DNA from 4 places in the Micromonospora sp. CNZ322 genome. Region 1 is predicted to be linked to each of the others. Evidence: riboswitches for the same ligand, from Rfam matches in the RefSeq annotation. Region 1 holds a riboswitch; each other region holds the start of a gene.
The links. A riboswitch is a leader RNA that binds a small molecule or an ion and turns the genes downstream of it on or off. The one in region 1 is predicted to bind S-adenosylmethionine.
Positions count from the first base shown of each region.

Region 2: linked by a shared signal. The riboswitch ahead of thrC (threonine synthase) and the one ahead of FB453_RS32750 (hypothetical protein) in region 1 are both predicted to bind S-adenosylmethionine.
Region 3: linked by a shared signal. The riboswitch ahead of FB453_RS16515 (ABC transporter substrate-binding protein) and the one ahead of FB453_RS32750 (hypothetical protein) in region 1 are both predicted to bind S-adenosylmethionine.
Region 4: linked by a shared signal. The riboswitch ahead of FB453_RS12430 (aminotransferase class V-fold PLP-dependent enzyme) and the one ahead of FB453_RS32750 (hypothetical protein) in region 1 are both predicted to bind S-adenosylmethionine.

Region 1 covers NZ_VITD01000024.1:2,035-5,585, forward strand. Annotated here, with positions in the region: partial or broken gene FB453_RS32735 (tetratricopeptide repeat protein) at 1-848, opposite strand, end outside; gene FB453_RS32740 (DUF6959 family protein) at 1,162-1,431, opposite strand; SAM riboswitch class IV at 1,733-1,853, shown strand; gene FB453_RS32750 (hypothetical protein) at 1,881-2,483, shown strand; gene FB453_RS32755 (hypothetical protein) at 2,659-3,551, shown strand, end outside.
Region 2 covers NZ_VITD01000004.1:210,068-213,618, forward strand. Annotated here, with positions in the region: gene FB453_RS12340 (ArsR/SmtB family transcription factor) at 65-370, opposite strand; gene FB453_RS12345 (DMT family transporter) at 462-1,424, shown strand; SAM riboswitch class I at 1,493-1,628, shown strand; gene thrC (threonine synthase) at 1,639-2,925, shown strand; gene FB453_RS12355 (GNAT family N-acetyltransferase) at 3,190-3,551, shown strand, end outside.
Region 3 covers NZ_VITD01000006.1:131,746-135,296, forward strand. Annotated here, with positions in the region: gene FB453_RS16505 (amino acid ABC transporter ATP-binding protein) at 1-189, opposite strand, end outside; gene FB453_RS16510 (amino acid ABC transporter permease) at 186-959, opposite strand; gene FB453_RS16515 (ABC transporter substrate-binding protein) at 999-1,904, opposite strand; SAM riboswitch class IV at 2,178-2,289, opposite strand; gene FB453_RS16520 (amino acid transporter) at 2,376-3,551, opposite strand, start outside.
Region 4 covers NZ_VITD01000004.1:229,867-233,417, forward strand. Annotated here, with positions in the region: gene FB453_RS12425 (FUSC family protein) at 1-1,005, shown strand, start outside; gene FB453_RS12430 (aminotransferase class V-fold PLP-dependent enzyme) at 1,029-2,288, opposite strand; SAM riboswitch class IV at 2,335-2,455, opposite strand; gene FB453_RS12435 (PrsW family intramembrane metalloprotease) at 2,479-3,551, shown strand, end outside.

The DNA.
Region 1 (3,551 bases):
CGTTCCTCCGGCGTGACCGCCGCGGCCAGGGCGGCCTCGGCGCTGCAGACGGCGTCGTCGGCGTCCCGGGCGGAACCGGTGCGCGCGTGACGCCGCCGCAGGTCCTCTGCCAGCGCAATCAGGTGAAGAGACCGGTCGCCGCCGGCCATCGCAGCGGCGCGACGCCGGGCCTCGACCGCTCGGTCCAGGTCCACGGCCCGGCCACGTACCTCGTAGCGCGCCTCGTATCCGGTGGCCAGGTTCGACGTCACCGCAACGACGTCTTGGCGCGTGCCCGGCGCGGCCACCGCCCGTCGCCACGCCGCGACGGCCTGGTCGAGGTGAGCGACCTGACCGGTCGCCCGGTACCGGGCCATAAGCACCGCGCCGAGGTTGCCGTAGATCGCCAGGGCGGACGGCCCGAGCGCCCGGGTCAGCATGGACGCCTCGCCGAGCACAGCGGCGGCCTGCGTCTGTGCCGCGGCGTCGGTCGCGAAGCCGGGCTGCTCCATGACCTTGAACGCACGCCGGCTCAGCAGGTCGGCAACGTGATCGGCGCAGGAAGCCACGAGCACAACGGGGTCCGAGGTGGGCATCGGCAGGCGTGTCGGGAGAGGGTCTAGCGCCGGCCTCAACGAGCGCGTGAGGGCAGCCACGGACGTGTACTCCCGCTCGGATCCGTGCGGGGTGGCGAGGCACCGCTGCCAGTACAACAGCGCGATCAGGGCCCAGGCCTCGACGTCGTCCGGACGGGCCGCTCGTTCGAGCCGGGCAGCGGCCTCGAGCGCGGCCGAGTCATGGGAGGCATCGCGCGGGGTGTCCCCACCAAAGGCGCGGCGCAGCCGTGCAACCAAGGCGTCCCGATCCACGTGTCTCCTTGCGGCGAGGCAGCTGAGACGAGTACGACAGTAACGGATGGAATCCAGGCAGGCACGTTCTGCGAAGGGCGCTCGGTGTGGATGCAGGATCGGTGCGGCCGCGCCGAGAGGTTCTGGAAGCGGGAGCAACTTGGGCGTGCCCGTACGGCGACGGTTCGAGCTTCTATCTTTAGCGAGCCTCGGCATAAGGACCGGTAAGGCTAAGGGACGTCTCGTATCTCGGGGATGGTGAGATGTCCGTCGCTGCTGCGGTGGTCCGACCGACGGTGGTCTTCGAGGTCAGCTTCCGCCGGTGGCCGCCGTATCAGTACGGCCGCTGGATACCTCGCTCCGAGAGCGTCGCTTCGTAGAAGCCGAGGAAGCGCTCTGCCTCTCCTACTGCGTCGTCCAGCTCGTCGAGAGCTGTGCGGTCGCCGGGGTCCTGGCGCAGTAGGCGCGCCGCGTCCGCGAGCTGCACCAGCAGGGCAGCGAACGTATCGCCCTGCAGGTGGATGCCGGGGAATGCCCTACCCGAAAGCTGCACGACGGCACAGTTGGTACCACGGGACAATACCTGCGCTTGGTCCTGGCTCATCCGAGCAGGATTCCAGCACCACTCGAAGATCGTCCAAGGGAAATTCCCTAACCCCGGTGACTGTCTGGTGAAGACGGTCGGTCAGGCTGCCTGGGTGCAGGTGATCACCGCAGCCCGCCCGGCGTGGATTCTCCCGTTCACCGGGCTGCAGCCCGCCCAATTCCGCCAGCTGGTCCGCTTGGTCGCCGAGCGTGGCGGTGACGCGATCAGTGACGGGCGGCCGGGCCGGCAATGGGCTCTGGTCTCCTCCGCGTGTTGGCCGGGGTTGCTCCCGGCCTCGATGATCTCTATGCTTCCTGGGCGTCAAGAGTGGTCAGCGTCAAGCCTCCCGGCTTGCTGACCCGGCAACCGCGCCACCCGCGCACGGTGCCTCCGGGGGAAGACCAGGCCGACCGCAAGCTGCGGTACGGCAAGAGCGGGTGCCTCGGGCACCGGAGAGCGAGTTCACCGTGCCGTTCGACGAACCGAACCTTGCCGCTTTCGCGGTCTGCCTGACCTGCGGGCACCTCCGCGACGGTGCCCCGCGCGAACAGCGGTGCCGCTGCCAGCCGCGTACACCGGAGTGGGAGCAGCAGTGGCAGGGCCAGGACATCCCCAGTGACCTCGCCCTGTGCCTGTTGTGCGTCCGAGACACGGTGACCACCCGAACCCGGTGGTCGTGGCTGGCCTGCGAAACCTGCCGACACGTCTCGCAGGTCGTCGGCGAACGGTACGGCCACCGCGCCGCACTGCCGCTGGGCCGGCACTCGATCATGAACGGCGACGTGGTCCAACCGCAGACGGCCACGACCACCGTGGTCGCCGCCTCGCTGGTGGCTTCCGCGCGGCGTGGTAACGAGCTGCGCGAGTGGCAGCAGGTGGAGTTCGACCGGCTCGCCGAGCCACTACGCGTGATTGCTTCGAGCGTGCCGCTGGTCGAGTGGCAGCGACGGTGGCCGCCCTCGCTCGGAGCAAGCGTCGACGCTTTCGACCGCTACGGCGTCATGCCCGTACCCCACGACCTCAGCAGCCTCCGGCGGGCGCAGAACGAATTCTTGGCCACCGCTCGTTGATCGCCAGTCCAGCCGGCTGCTGTTGGTGGTAACCGATCTCGCCAACAGCAGCCGTGCTGGTCATCGCCCATCGACGGTCCGGTGATGACGGGCAGCTCGAATACCGCGCGGTTCGATAGCATCCGGCCATGATGGACAGTGGCGGGCAGCGACGTCGGTGCCCGGTGGTCGAAGCATGACCATCATCAGTGGTTGGCCGGCGCTGACCGTGGCATTGAGCAACAGAGCCTCGCCAGTGAGGTTGTTCATTCAGGAGCGGTTCGGCCGCTGGCAGGACCTGCAGGCACGGTATCGGGAATCCGTGGGTTCCCTTGTCGTGTCTGGGAGTCAGGCGAACCCTGGCACCATCGGCTCAGCCTTCGACTGGATGGTGCGCTTCATGGTGCATTCCAGTCCGGATCTGCGCTTGGCACTGCTCGGCGCGCGCACTCCCCCATTACGGCACGCGGTCCACGAACTGGCGCGCATGCTGAATTACTCCGAAAGCGGCGGCTGCGTGGGGGCCTTCCGGTTCACCGGGCCGGCCGCAGGCAGCGAAGCCAACCATCAACTCGTTGCCCGGGCGTGCTGGGCGCTGGCGCTCCTTACCGACCTGTACCGGGTCGGTCCGACACCGGGATCCCCGTTGATGGCCCTGGTCCCAAGGTCCATCACCGCCGAGAAGCTACTCGAGCTCGCCCCACCCGCGGCCCTCGACGAGCTCCAGGCTCTGCGCGCCTTCGCCGAGCGAAGCCTCGTGCCGTCCCTATCGGCACGGCGTGGCGCGTGGGCCCTCGGGCCGACCTTCGCCGGATCATCGCTGATGAACGCCGACGCCGACCTGATCGCCGCCGGTCTGCTGCTCGAACTCAAAACGGGCCTCGGCAGCAAGCGACGCGACGGGACGCGACGCTCATCATTGGAAGCGCCGACCATCATGCAGCTGCTCGGCTACGTACTGCTGGACTTCCCTGACGAGTTCGCCATCGGAGCCGTCGGCGTCTACAACGCCCGCTACGCACACCTGACGACGTGGCGTTTACCGGAACTCCTGGCCGAGCTGGCAGGCCGGCCCGTTGACCTTAAGGA
Region 2 (3,551 bases), on a different contig from region 1:
AGGATGACGTGCCGCCGGCAGACCGGCTGGTACGGCCACGCGGGCTGCGGCCGTGGAGCGGGGGTCAGGCCGGCGGGCGCTGGGTGAGGACCGCGTCCAGCAGGCCGGGGTAGAGCTTGTCCAGCTCGTCCCGGCGGAGCCGGACCAGTCGGCTGGTGCCGGCGGCCCGGGTCCGGGTCAGCCCTGCCTCGCGCAGCACCTTGAGGTGGTGGCTACGGGTTGCCTTGGAGACGCCGAAGTCGAAACTGCCGCAGGCGGACTCGCCGCCCTCGGCGAGCGCCCGGACGATCTGTAGCCGCACGTCGTCGGCGAGTGCGGCCAGCACGCTGGTGACCGGTACGGCGGTCAGGTCGGGCTCGTGCGGCTCCATGTGACCAGTGTAACCCTTGTTCGACAACTATCGAACGACGCCCTATGGTCGGTGTCGTTGGTTCGACGATACTCGAACATTGGAGTTGCCGATGCGATCCCGCGCCACCGCGTACCCACTGGTCGCCGTGCTCGGCTGGGGCGTGATGTTCCCGATCCTGGCCAGCGCGCTCGACCGGGTCGACCCGCTCAACCTGACCACCGCGCGCTACCTGCTGGCCGCCGTCGTCCTGGTCGCCATCCTGCTGCTCCGCGAGGGTGCCGGAGCGCTCCGGCACGGTGGCCGGGCGCTGGAGGTGGTGGTGCTCGGAGTGGTCGGCTTCGCCGGCTTCAACCTGCTCACCAACCTGGCGCTCGAACACGCCGCCCCGCAGCAGATCTCCCTCTTCGTGGCCACCACTCCGGTGATCACCCAGCTGGTCCGCTGGGCCCGCGACGGCGTACGCCCGAAGCCGCTGCTGCTGGCACTCTCCCTGGTGGCGCTCCTCGGCGTCGGTCTGGTGATCACGCGGGGCAGTCTGGCCGGGCTCGGCCAGTTCGGCCTCGGCGGGCTCATGATGATCGGCGCGGTGCTGGGCTGGGGCATCTACACCCACGGCGCCAGCCGGTTCGGCGAGTGGTCGCCGCTGCGCTTCACCACACTGACCGCGCTCGCCGGCACGGCCGCGATGCTCGTCCTGAGCATCGGCGCCGACGCCGTCGGCTGGCAGCACGCGCCGGCCGCCGCCGACCTCGTGGCGGTCGCCCCGCAACTGGCGTACGCAGTGCTGGTGGGTGCCGTGATCGCGGTCCTGGCCTGGAACACCGGCGTGCAGCGACTCGGTGCCGCCAATGCCGCGCTGTTCATGAACCTGGTCCCGGTGACCACCTTCGCGGTGCAGATCGCCCGCGGCTACCGCCCGGAGCCCGTCGAACTGGTCGGGGCCGCCATCACGATCGCCGCCCTGATCGCCGCGAACCTCGCCGCCCGGCCCCGGCCCGCCGCACTGCCCCGGCCGATCGCGGTGACGGATCCGATCGCGGTGACCGACCCGGTGGCGGTGAGCGCCCGCTGACCCAGTAGCTGGGATCTGCGGTAGCAACGACCGACAGCGTTGTCCTAGACTCGACGGCACAACTGAATACCTCATCCAGAGGGGCTGAGGGATACGGCCCGACGACGCCCCGGCAACCACCCTGCGCGCTCACCGCTGAGCGATCCGCGGGGCAGGTGCCAATTCCGTCCCCGCCGCACCGTGCGATGCGGGGAAAGATGAGAGGACTCTCGACATGACGTCGACGCTCGTCGCCTCCGGCATCGACACCTCTGCCAGCCCCGCCCGCGCCCTGGTCTGCCGTGCCTGTTCGGCCCGCTACCCGCTCGCCGCCCAGCACGCCTGTTACGAGTGTTTCGGCCCGCTGGAAGTCGACTACGACACCGCAGCACTGGCCACCGTCACCCGCGAGCAGATCGAGGCCGGCCCGAACAACATCTGGCGGTACGCCGCCCTGCTCCCCGCCGGCCAGGACCCGGCCAGCCGGGTCACCCTCGACCCGGGGCTGACCCCACTGGTGGCGGCCCCGCACCTCGCCGCCGAGCTGGGCATCACCGCACCGCTCTGGGTCAAGGACGACAGTGCCAACCCCACCCACTCGTTCAAGGACCGGGTCGTCTCGGTGGCGCTCACCGCCGCCAAGGCGCTCGGGTTCAGCCGGTTCGCCTGCGCGTCGACCGGCAACCTGGCCAACTCGGTGGCCGCCCACGCCGCCCGCGCCGGGGTGCCCTCGGTGGTCTTCATCCCCAGCGACCTGGAGCAGGGCAAGGTCATCACCACCGCCGTCTACGGCGGCGAACTGGTCGCCATCGACGGCTCGTACGACGATGTCAACCGGCTCTGCGGCGAGCTGGTGGAGACCGACGAATTCGAGGACACCGCGTTCGTCAACGTGAACGTCCGGCCGTACTACGCGGAGGGCTCCAAGACCCTCGGCTACGAGGTGGCCGAGCAGCTCGGCTGGCGGATTCCGGCGCAGGTGGTCATCCCGATGGCCAGCGGCGAGCTGCTCACCAAGATTGACAAGGCGTTCTCCGAGCTGGTGGAGATCGGCCTGGTCGAGGCGCCCGCCGACGGCTGGAAGGTCTTCGGCGCGCAGTCCGCCGGCTGCAACCCGATCGCCGTCGCCCTGCACGGCGAGACCGACACGATCATCCCGGTCAAGCCCACCGGCATCGCCAAGTCGCTCAACATCGGCGACCCGGCGGCCGGCCTCTACGCCCTTGAGGCAGTCCGCCGCACCGGCGGCTGGATGGAGTACGCCGACGACGACGAGATCCGCGCGGGCATTCGCGATCTGGCCCGTACCACCGGGGTCTTCGCCGAAACCGCGGGTGGGGTCACCGTGGCCGTGCTGCGCAAGCTGGTCGAGTCCGGTCGGCTCGACCCGACGGCCGAGACCGTCGTGTTCAACACCGGCGAGGGCCTGAAGACCATCGACGCGGTGGCCGGCCAGGTCGGGCCGACCCACCACATCAAGCCCTCGCTGCGCGCCGCCCGTGACGCCGGCCTCCTCGGCTGACAGGCTCGTTCGGACCGGGGCCGAGTCGATCAGTCGGTAACTGGGTTTTCGCTGTGAGTGTGGAAAACCCGCCGCTACGGACTTGACGACAGGAACCGGACGGCGCAAGATGCTCCGTGCGGGAGGGCATTTCGCCGAAGACTTTTGAAGTTCTTGCGACCCAACGCCGGAGGCGTTGTGCGAGTGTCCCTCCCGACCACGTTCGATCGGGCCAGCGAATAATTCGCTGGCCCGATCGCTTTTGTACGGTGCACGCTCACCGGCATGAGCATCACCATCGCGTCGTTCGACGGCGCCGACCGGACTTCCGTCGACGAGGCGTACCGGATCGGGGTGGCGGTCAACGAGGCCGATCTGCCGGACCTACCGCCCTTCTGCCGGCGCCGCTTCGACGCGCTGTTCCACACGCCGTTGCCCGGCACCCGGACGCTCTGGGCGCTGGCCCGACTGGACGGTGTCCCGGCCGGCTTCCTGCAACTGGACCTGCCGCAGCTCGACAACACCGACAACGCCACCGTCGAGCTGAAGGTGCGTCCGGAGCTGCGGCGCCGGGGCGTCGGTCGGGCACTGCACGAGTACGGCGTACGGCTGCTGCGCGAGCACGGCCGCAAGCGGGTCGTCGGGCT
Region 3 (3,551 bases), on a different contig from region 1:
GTCCGGTTCGATCAGCCGGTTGATGGTGCGCAGCAGTGTGGACTTGCCCGACCCGGACGGCCCGATGACGCAGGCCGTCGCGCCTCGCGGCACCGAGAGGTCGACGCCGCGCAGCACCCGGTTCGGTCCGAAGGCGAGGTGCACGTCGCGTACGTCGAGGCTGACCGAGGTCGTCGTGGCGGTGGTCATCGCCGATCCCCTTCCGTTGCGGCGTACGACGCGATGTCGTCGTCCTCTTCGGCCGACGCGGTGGCCGGCCGGCCGTTGCGCAGCCGCCGGTCGATCCAGTTCACGACGTGCGTCAGCGGGACCGTCAACGCCAGGTAGCAGAGCCCCGCCAGCAGCAGCGCCGACTCGTTGCCGGTGGTGGCCGCGTAGTCCTGCCCGATCCTGAACAGCTCCCGCTGGCTGGCCACCAGGCCGAGGAAGTAGACCAGGCTGGAGTCCTTGATCAGTGCGATGAGCTGGTTCACCCAGGCCGGCAGCACCCGCCGGATGCCCTGCGGAATGATCACCAGCCGCATCGCGTCGGCCCAGGAGAAGCCGAGCGCCCGGGCGCCCTCCAACTGGGCGGCCTCCACCGACTGAATGCCCGAGCGGAAGATCTCCCCGATGTACGCGGCGGCGATGAGCGACAGCGCCAGGATGCCCAACGGGTAGGGATCCGGCCCCCAGACCTGCATGCCCAGCGGGGCCAGCCCGACGCCGATCAGCAGGATCGTCGCCGCGGCCGGCAGCCCCCGGAACACGTCGGTGTAGACCCGCGCCGGCCAGCGCAGCCAGCGACTGCGGGAAATCCCGGCGACGGCCAGCAGCAGGCCCAGCACCGAGCCGAGCAGGGCGGCGGAGACCGCCAGGATCAGCGTGTTGGGCAACCCGACGGTCAGCATCTCGGGCAGCGCCTCGCGCATCGCGTCCCAGTCGAAGAACGTCTCCCACAGGGTGCTCAACGGATCCATCGGTCGCTCCTCCTACCGCCCTGCTCGCTCGTCACCGGCTCAGGACGCGGTCGACGCGGACGCCGACGGCACGGCCGTAGCGGACGCCGACGGCGCGGTCGACACGGACGGAGCCTTCACAGTGCCGCTGCCCGGCGTGAAGTCCGCCGGGATCGGCCGGCCCGGGTAGTACTGCGCCTGCAACCGGCTCCAGGTGCCATCGGCGATGACCTCGTCGAGGCTCTTGTTCAGCGCCTCGCGCAGCTTGTCGTTCCCCTTGGCCACGGCGTACGCGGTTGGTGCCGGGCTGAGCTGCTTGGCCGCCACGGTGATCTTGCCGTTGCTGTCGGTGGCCGACTTCTCGCCGATCTCCGCCGGGGCGATCCAGGCGTCGGCGGTGCCCGCCTTGAGCTGGTTGATCGCGCCGTTGTAGTCGGGCACCCGCACCGGGTTGAGCTGCTTGCCGGTGGCGTAGTCGTCCTGGACGGTGCCCTGCACCACCACGACCCGTTTGCCGGCGAGCTGGTCGAAGCCGGTGATCGGCGAGCCGACCGGGACGTCCAGGCCGAAGTAGCCGAAGTCGTAGCCGTTGCCGAAGTCGACGGTCTTCCTGCGGGCCTCGGTGATGGTGATCGAGGAGCTGCCCACGTCGAACTTGCGGTTGTTGACCTGGCTGAGCAGCGCGGAGAAGTCGGTGCCGACGAACTCGACAGTGAGACCGAGCTTGCCGGCCACGGCGGTCAGCAGGTCATTGTCGAAGCCGGTGAACTTGCCGTCCTTGAGGTACACGTTCGGCGGGGCGTCGGTCAGCGTTCCGGCGCGCAGCACGCCCGACTGGGCCAGGCCGTACGGGTTGGCGGTGGCGTCGGACGAGCTGTCGTCGCCGCAGGCGGTGAGGGCGGTGGCGGCCAGGATCGTGGCCGCGCCCAGGGCAGCGGCGCGGGTCAGGGCAGGAAGGAATCGCACGGGTGTCTCCGAAGGGTGGTGTCTCGGCGCGCACGGACGTGCGCCACCGACGGCGCGCCCGATGGGCGTACCGGTGGGAAAGGAGCTCGGGAAGGTGGTGCTAGAGCGCGATGCCGCGACGACAGGCGGCGCTGCACATTCGCATCATGTCCACGTGCCGTCGCCGGATCAGTGCGGGCGAGGGTCGACCGGTGCGGGAGTCCGCGACGTCGGTCGGTGGGGTGGTGCCGAGGATGCGCATGGTTCTCCCGGGTCTGTGCTGACCTGGGTGCCAGGCCACGCTTGCACCGACGTGCTGCCGGTGCCTGGTCTTCACCCGGGGCACCCCACCGCGGAGGAGGGTTGCCGGCCAGCGAGCCGGGGCTTCGCGCTGGCACTCATGACCTGCGCCGAGGCTAGCAGCAGGAGCGGGTGGATCGTCCAGTCGTTATGACCACACTCACTGTGCGCGACGGACTGTCGGCTCGCAGGTCAGCCGGCGTGCACGTGCGGCCGGCGGTGCGGGTTGGGCTCCTGGCGGCGCAGGATCTCCCGGGTCACCGAGGCGATGGCGCCCTGTCCGAACGCCAGGTAGCGCAGGAAGTTGCGGGTCGGACCGCCCTCGGACCACTCGAAGTAGATGTGGGGGCGCCGACGGCTGCGGTCGCGGATCTCCAGCAACAGGGCGGCGAGCGCGGTGGGCACCGACGAGCTGGCCAGGCTGAGCACCGGGAAGCGGCCGTCGACCACCCCGCCGCGGACCAGCAGCTCCGTCTCGAAGTCGGAGGGGTCGGTGACAGTGACCTCGACGAAGATGACGTCGCCGTCGTCGGGAAAGTCGTTGTCCGCCATGGTCTGCGCCAGCTTGGCGCGGTACTCCGCCTCGTCGCGCCGGTCGGGTTCGTGCGCGATGAGGCGGATCCGTCGTCCGGCGCGTTCGTCGATCATCCGGGCCGCGACGTGATCCAGTTCGACGTGGTCGACCCGCAGCTCGTAGGCCCGCATCAGCCGGGACAGCACCGACACCAGGATGATCCCGCCGATGAAACATGCCGCGATCTTGACGCCGCTCGGGCGCTCCACCACGTTGGCCACTGTGGTGTAGACGAAGATCACCGCGATGACTCCGAACGCGATGGTGCGACCGCGCTGACGCTGCCGGAGCGCCGCGAGCGTCACCGCCGTCGCGGCCGAGGTGATCAACACCAGGACCCCGGTGGCGTACGCGCTGCCCTGCGCGTCCACGCTGGCCTCGAAGACGATCGTGATCAGGAACGCCACGGCGGTGAAGACCAGCACCAGCGGCCGGACGGCTCGCGCCCAGGTCGGCGCCATGCCGTAGCGGGGCAGGTAGCGCGGCACGAGGTTGAGCAGACCAGCCATCGCCGATGCCCCGGCGAACCAGAGGATTCCGATGGTGGACAGGTCGTAGACGGTGCCGAACACCTCGCCGAGGTGGGCGTGCGCCAGGTAGGCCAGCGCGCGCCCGTTCGCCGGCCCGCCCGGTTGGAAGGCCTCCGGCGGAATGAGCACGGTGGTCGTCACGCTGCTGGTGATCAGGAAGACGCTCATGATCACCGCTGCGGTGGTGAGCAGCCGGCGGGCGCCACGGATCCGGCCCAGCGGTCGTGCCTCCGAGTCCTGCGGGTCACCCCGTACGCTCGGCAT
Region 4 (3,551 bases), on a different contig from region 1:
GCGGTCGGCACCCTGGCCGCGTCGGTCGGCCAGCGGTTCCGCCGGACGGTGGAGTTGATCGTCGGGGTGGGGGTCGGAGTGGCCGTCGGCGACCTCCTGATCTACCTGCTCGGCACCGGGGCGTGGCAGCTCGGCCTGGTGGTCACCGTGGCGATCCTGCTCACCATCTTCGCCGGAGCGAGTGTGGCCATCGTCATCCAGGCGGCGGCCACGGCGGTGCTGATCGTGACGCTGAGCCCGTCGACCCAGAACCTGGAGATCCCGCGCTTCGTCGACGCCTTCCTCGGCGGTGGGATCGCACTGCTGGTCACGGCGGTGCTGCTGCCACTGAACCCGCTCCGAGTGATCAACCGGGCGGCCCGCCCCGCCCTGGACCTGCTCGCCGCCCAACTCGACGCCACCGCCGACGGGCTGCGCAATCGGGACCGCGCCGCCATCCAGGGCGCGCTGGAGAGGCTGCGCAACAACAAGGAGGAGTTGGCCACGCTGGGCGAGGCCATCGAGGGGGCGAAGGAGACCGCCACCCTCTCCCCGGCCCGGTGGCACCGCCGCGACGAACTGACCCACTACGCCGAGGCGGCCGACCCCATCGACCGGGCGATGCGCAACAGCGGCACGCTGATCCGCCGGTCCGTCACGCTGGTCGAGGACGAGGAACCGGTGCCCGATCCGATGCCGGACGCGATCGGCCACCTCGCCGAGTCGGTCCGGCTGCTCAAGCACGAGTTCGCCGCCGGTGAGGAGCCGGAGAAGGCCCGGGAGCGGTCGCTGCGGGCGGTCAGCGAGGCCGGCCGGGCGTACGGCGCCGGGGTGGGCTTCTCCGGCAGCGTGGTGATCGCCCAGATCCGCACCACCGCGAGCGACCTGCTGGTCGCCTCCGGGATCGAGCAGGAGGAGGCGAACCGGTGGATCCGCACCGCCTTCGGGGAGCAGGAGCGCCCGGTCGGTGAGCCCGCGGAGCCCGGCGAGACACCGAAGCCACCCACCGCCCCGCCGGTCGGCTGAGCGGGGCGACCGCCGGGCGGGCCTCAGCCCAGCTCGGCCAGCGCCGCGAGCAGCCGGTCCACCTGAGCGGCCGTGCTGCCCAGCCCGATGCTGGCACGCAGCGCGGTGGGCGGCAGGTCCCGCCGGCCGGTACGCGCCGCCGCCTCGCCGAGCAGCCGCCGGGCCAGCGGGTGGGCGCAGAACAACCCGTCCCGTACGCCGATGTGGTGCTCGGCGGCCAGCCGCGTGGCCACCTCGGTGGAGTCCCATCCGGCCACCACGAACGAGACGATGCCGACCCGGGGCGCGTCCGGGCCGAAGGTGCGCAGCTCGACGACGTGCGGCAGGGCGGCGAGGCCGGTCCGTAGCCGGTCCAGCAGGGCCTGCTCGTGGGCGGCCAGCGCGCCCCGGTCCGCCTCGTCGAGGGCCTTGCACACCGCCGCCAGCGCGACCGCTCCGAGCAGGTTCGGGGTGCCGCCCTCGTGTCGGGCCGGGCCGGTCGCCCAGGTCACGTCGTGGGTGGCTGGCCCGACGTGGCTGGTGGCGCCACCGCCGGCAAGGTAGGGCGGGGCGGCGTCCAGCCAGTCGGCCCGACCGATCAGCACTCCCGTGCCGAACGGCGCGTACAGCTTGTGGCCGGACACGGCCAGGTAGTCGACGTCGAGCGCGAGCAGGTCGACCGGGGCGTGCGGGGCGAGCTGCGCGGCGTCGAGCACGATCCGGGCACCGTGCCGGTGGGCCACCCGCGCCAGTTCGGCGACCGGCCACCGCTCACCGGTCACGTTGCTCGCACCGGTCACCGCGACCAGCACCGGCAGCGCCGGGCTGCTGCCCCGGCGCAGCTCGGTGAGGGCGGCGGCGAGATCGCGTACCGCCCCGTCGGGGTCGCTGGGCACCGGAAGGCGCACCGACCCGCGCGGCCAGGGCAGCAGGTTGGCATGGTGTTCGGAGGCGTTGGTGACCACCGTCGTGCCGGCTGGCACGGCCCGCGCCAGCAGGTTGAGCGCGTCAGTGGTGTTGCGGGTGAAGATCACATGATCGTCGGCGCGGACGCCGAAGAAGTCGCCGATCGTCTGCCGGGCCTGCTCGTACGCGAGGGTGCAGCGCCGCGACAGCGCTCCCGCTCCGCGATGCACGCTGGCGTACCAGGGCAGCAGCTCGGCCACCGCGTCGGCGGCGGCCCGGGCGCACGGCGCACTGGCCGCGTAGTCCAGGTTGATCTCGCCGGGCACGCCGAGAACGTCGAGCGGCGCGGACGGCACGGTGGGCAGGCTGGGCAGCGAGGGGACGAGAGTGACGGACACGCCGGAACCTCCGGGGTCAGGGACCCCGGGTGCGACATCGGGACGGGGTCCGCGCTTGCCCAGCACACCGATCGGGCTGGGCCCGGTCATCACCCGGGGCACCCCACCGCGAACTCGACGAGGGTTGCCGGCCAGCAAGCCGGGGCTGAACGCTGGCACTCGTGACCTGCCGGCAGCATAGCGGCTGCCGATGCGCCCGAACCAGCCGGCGGCGGATGGCTACGCTGACCGCATGGCCGACACCCCGCCCGGTTCACCATTGCCGCCGTCGCCCGCCGCCCCGCCTGCGCCCGCCGTCCCGCCCACGGGTGAGACGCCCCGGATGCCGCTGCGCCGACTGGGCTGGCGGCGGTTCCTGGTGCTGGCCGGGGTGGTGCTGTTGATCGCGGCGTGCGCGGTCTTCATGGTCTTCACGCTCGGCCAGTCGCTCGGTGTGCAGGCCCTGCTGATCGGGGTGGTCGCCGCCATCCTGCCGGTGCCGGTGCTGGTCGCCTGCTTCCTCTGGCTGGACCGGTACGAACCAGAGCCGTTGAAGTATCTGATCTTCTGCTTCGCCTGGGGGGCGTTCGTCTCCACCGCCGCCTCGCTCACGGTCAACGACTTCGCGGCCAACCGCTTCGCCGACTGGGGCCTGCCGTCCGCGCTCACCGGGGTGCTGGTGGCGCCGTTCATCGAGGAGCTGACCAAGGCACTGGGCCCGATCCTGCTGCTGGTGTTCCGCCGCCGCGAGTGGTCCGGGATCACCGACGGCCTGGTCTACTGCGGGCTCTCCGCGGTCGGCTTCGCGATGGTGGAGAACATCCTCTACCTGGGCGGGTTGGGGTACGCGTCCGGCGCCGACCGGTACGGCCCGGCCACCGGCATCCAGCAGGTCATCGCGATCTTCATTCTGCGGATTCTGCTGTTCGGGTTCGCCCATCCCCTTTTCACCTCGATGACCGGTGTGGGCCTGGGTATCGCCTCCCGGACGGCCGACCGGCGCATCCGGGTGCTCGCCCCGATCGCCGGCCTGCTGCTGGCGATGATGCTGCACGGCACGTGGAACCTGCTGCCCACGCTGACCCAGGCCACCGGCGAGGCCATGATCATGCTGTACGGCTTCCTGGGCCTCATGGTGCCGGTCTTCTTCGGCACCGTGGGGCTGGCCCTGTGGCTGCGCGCCTGGGAGGGGCGGCTCACCGAGCGGGTCCTGCCCGACTACGTTCGCGCCGGCTGGCTCAGCCCGCCCGAGGTGGCCGCCCTGAGCGGTCTCGGCCGGCGGCA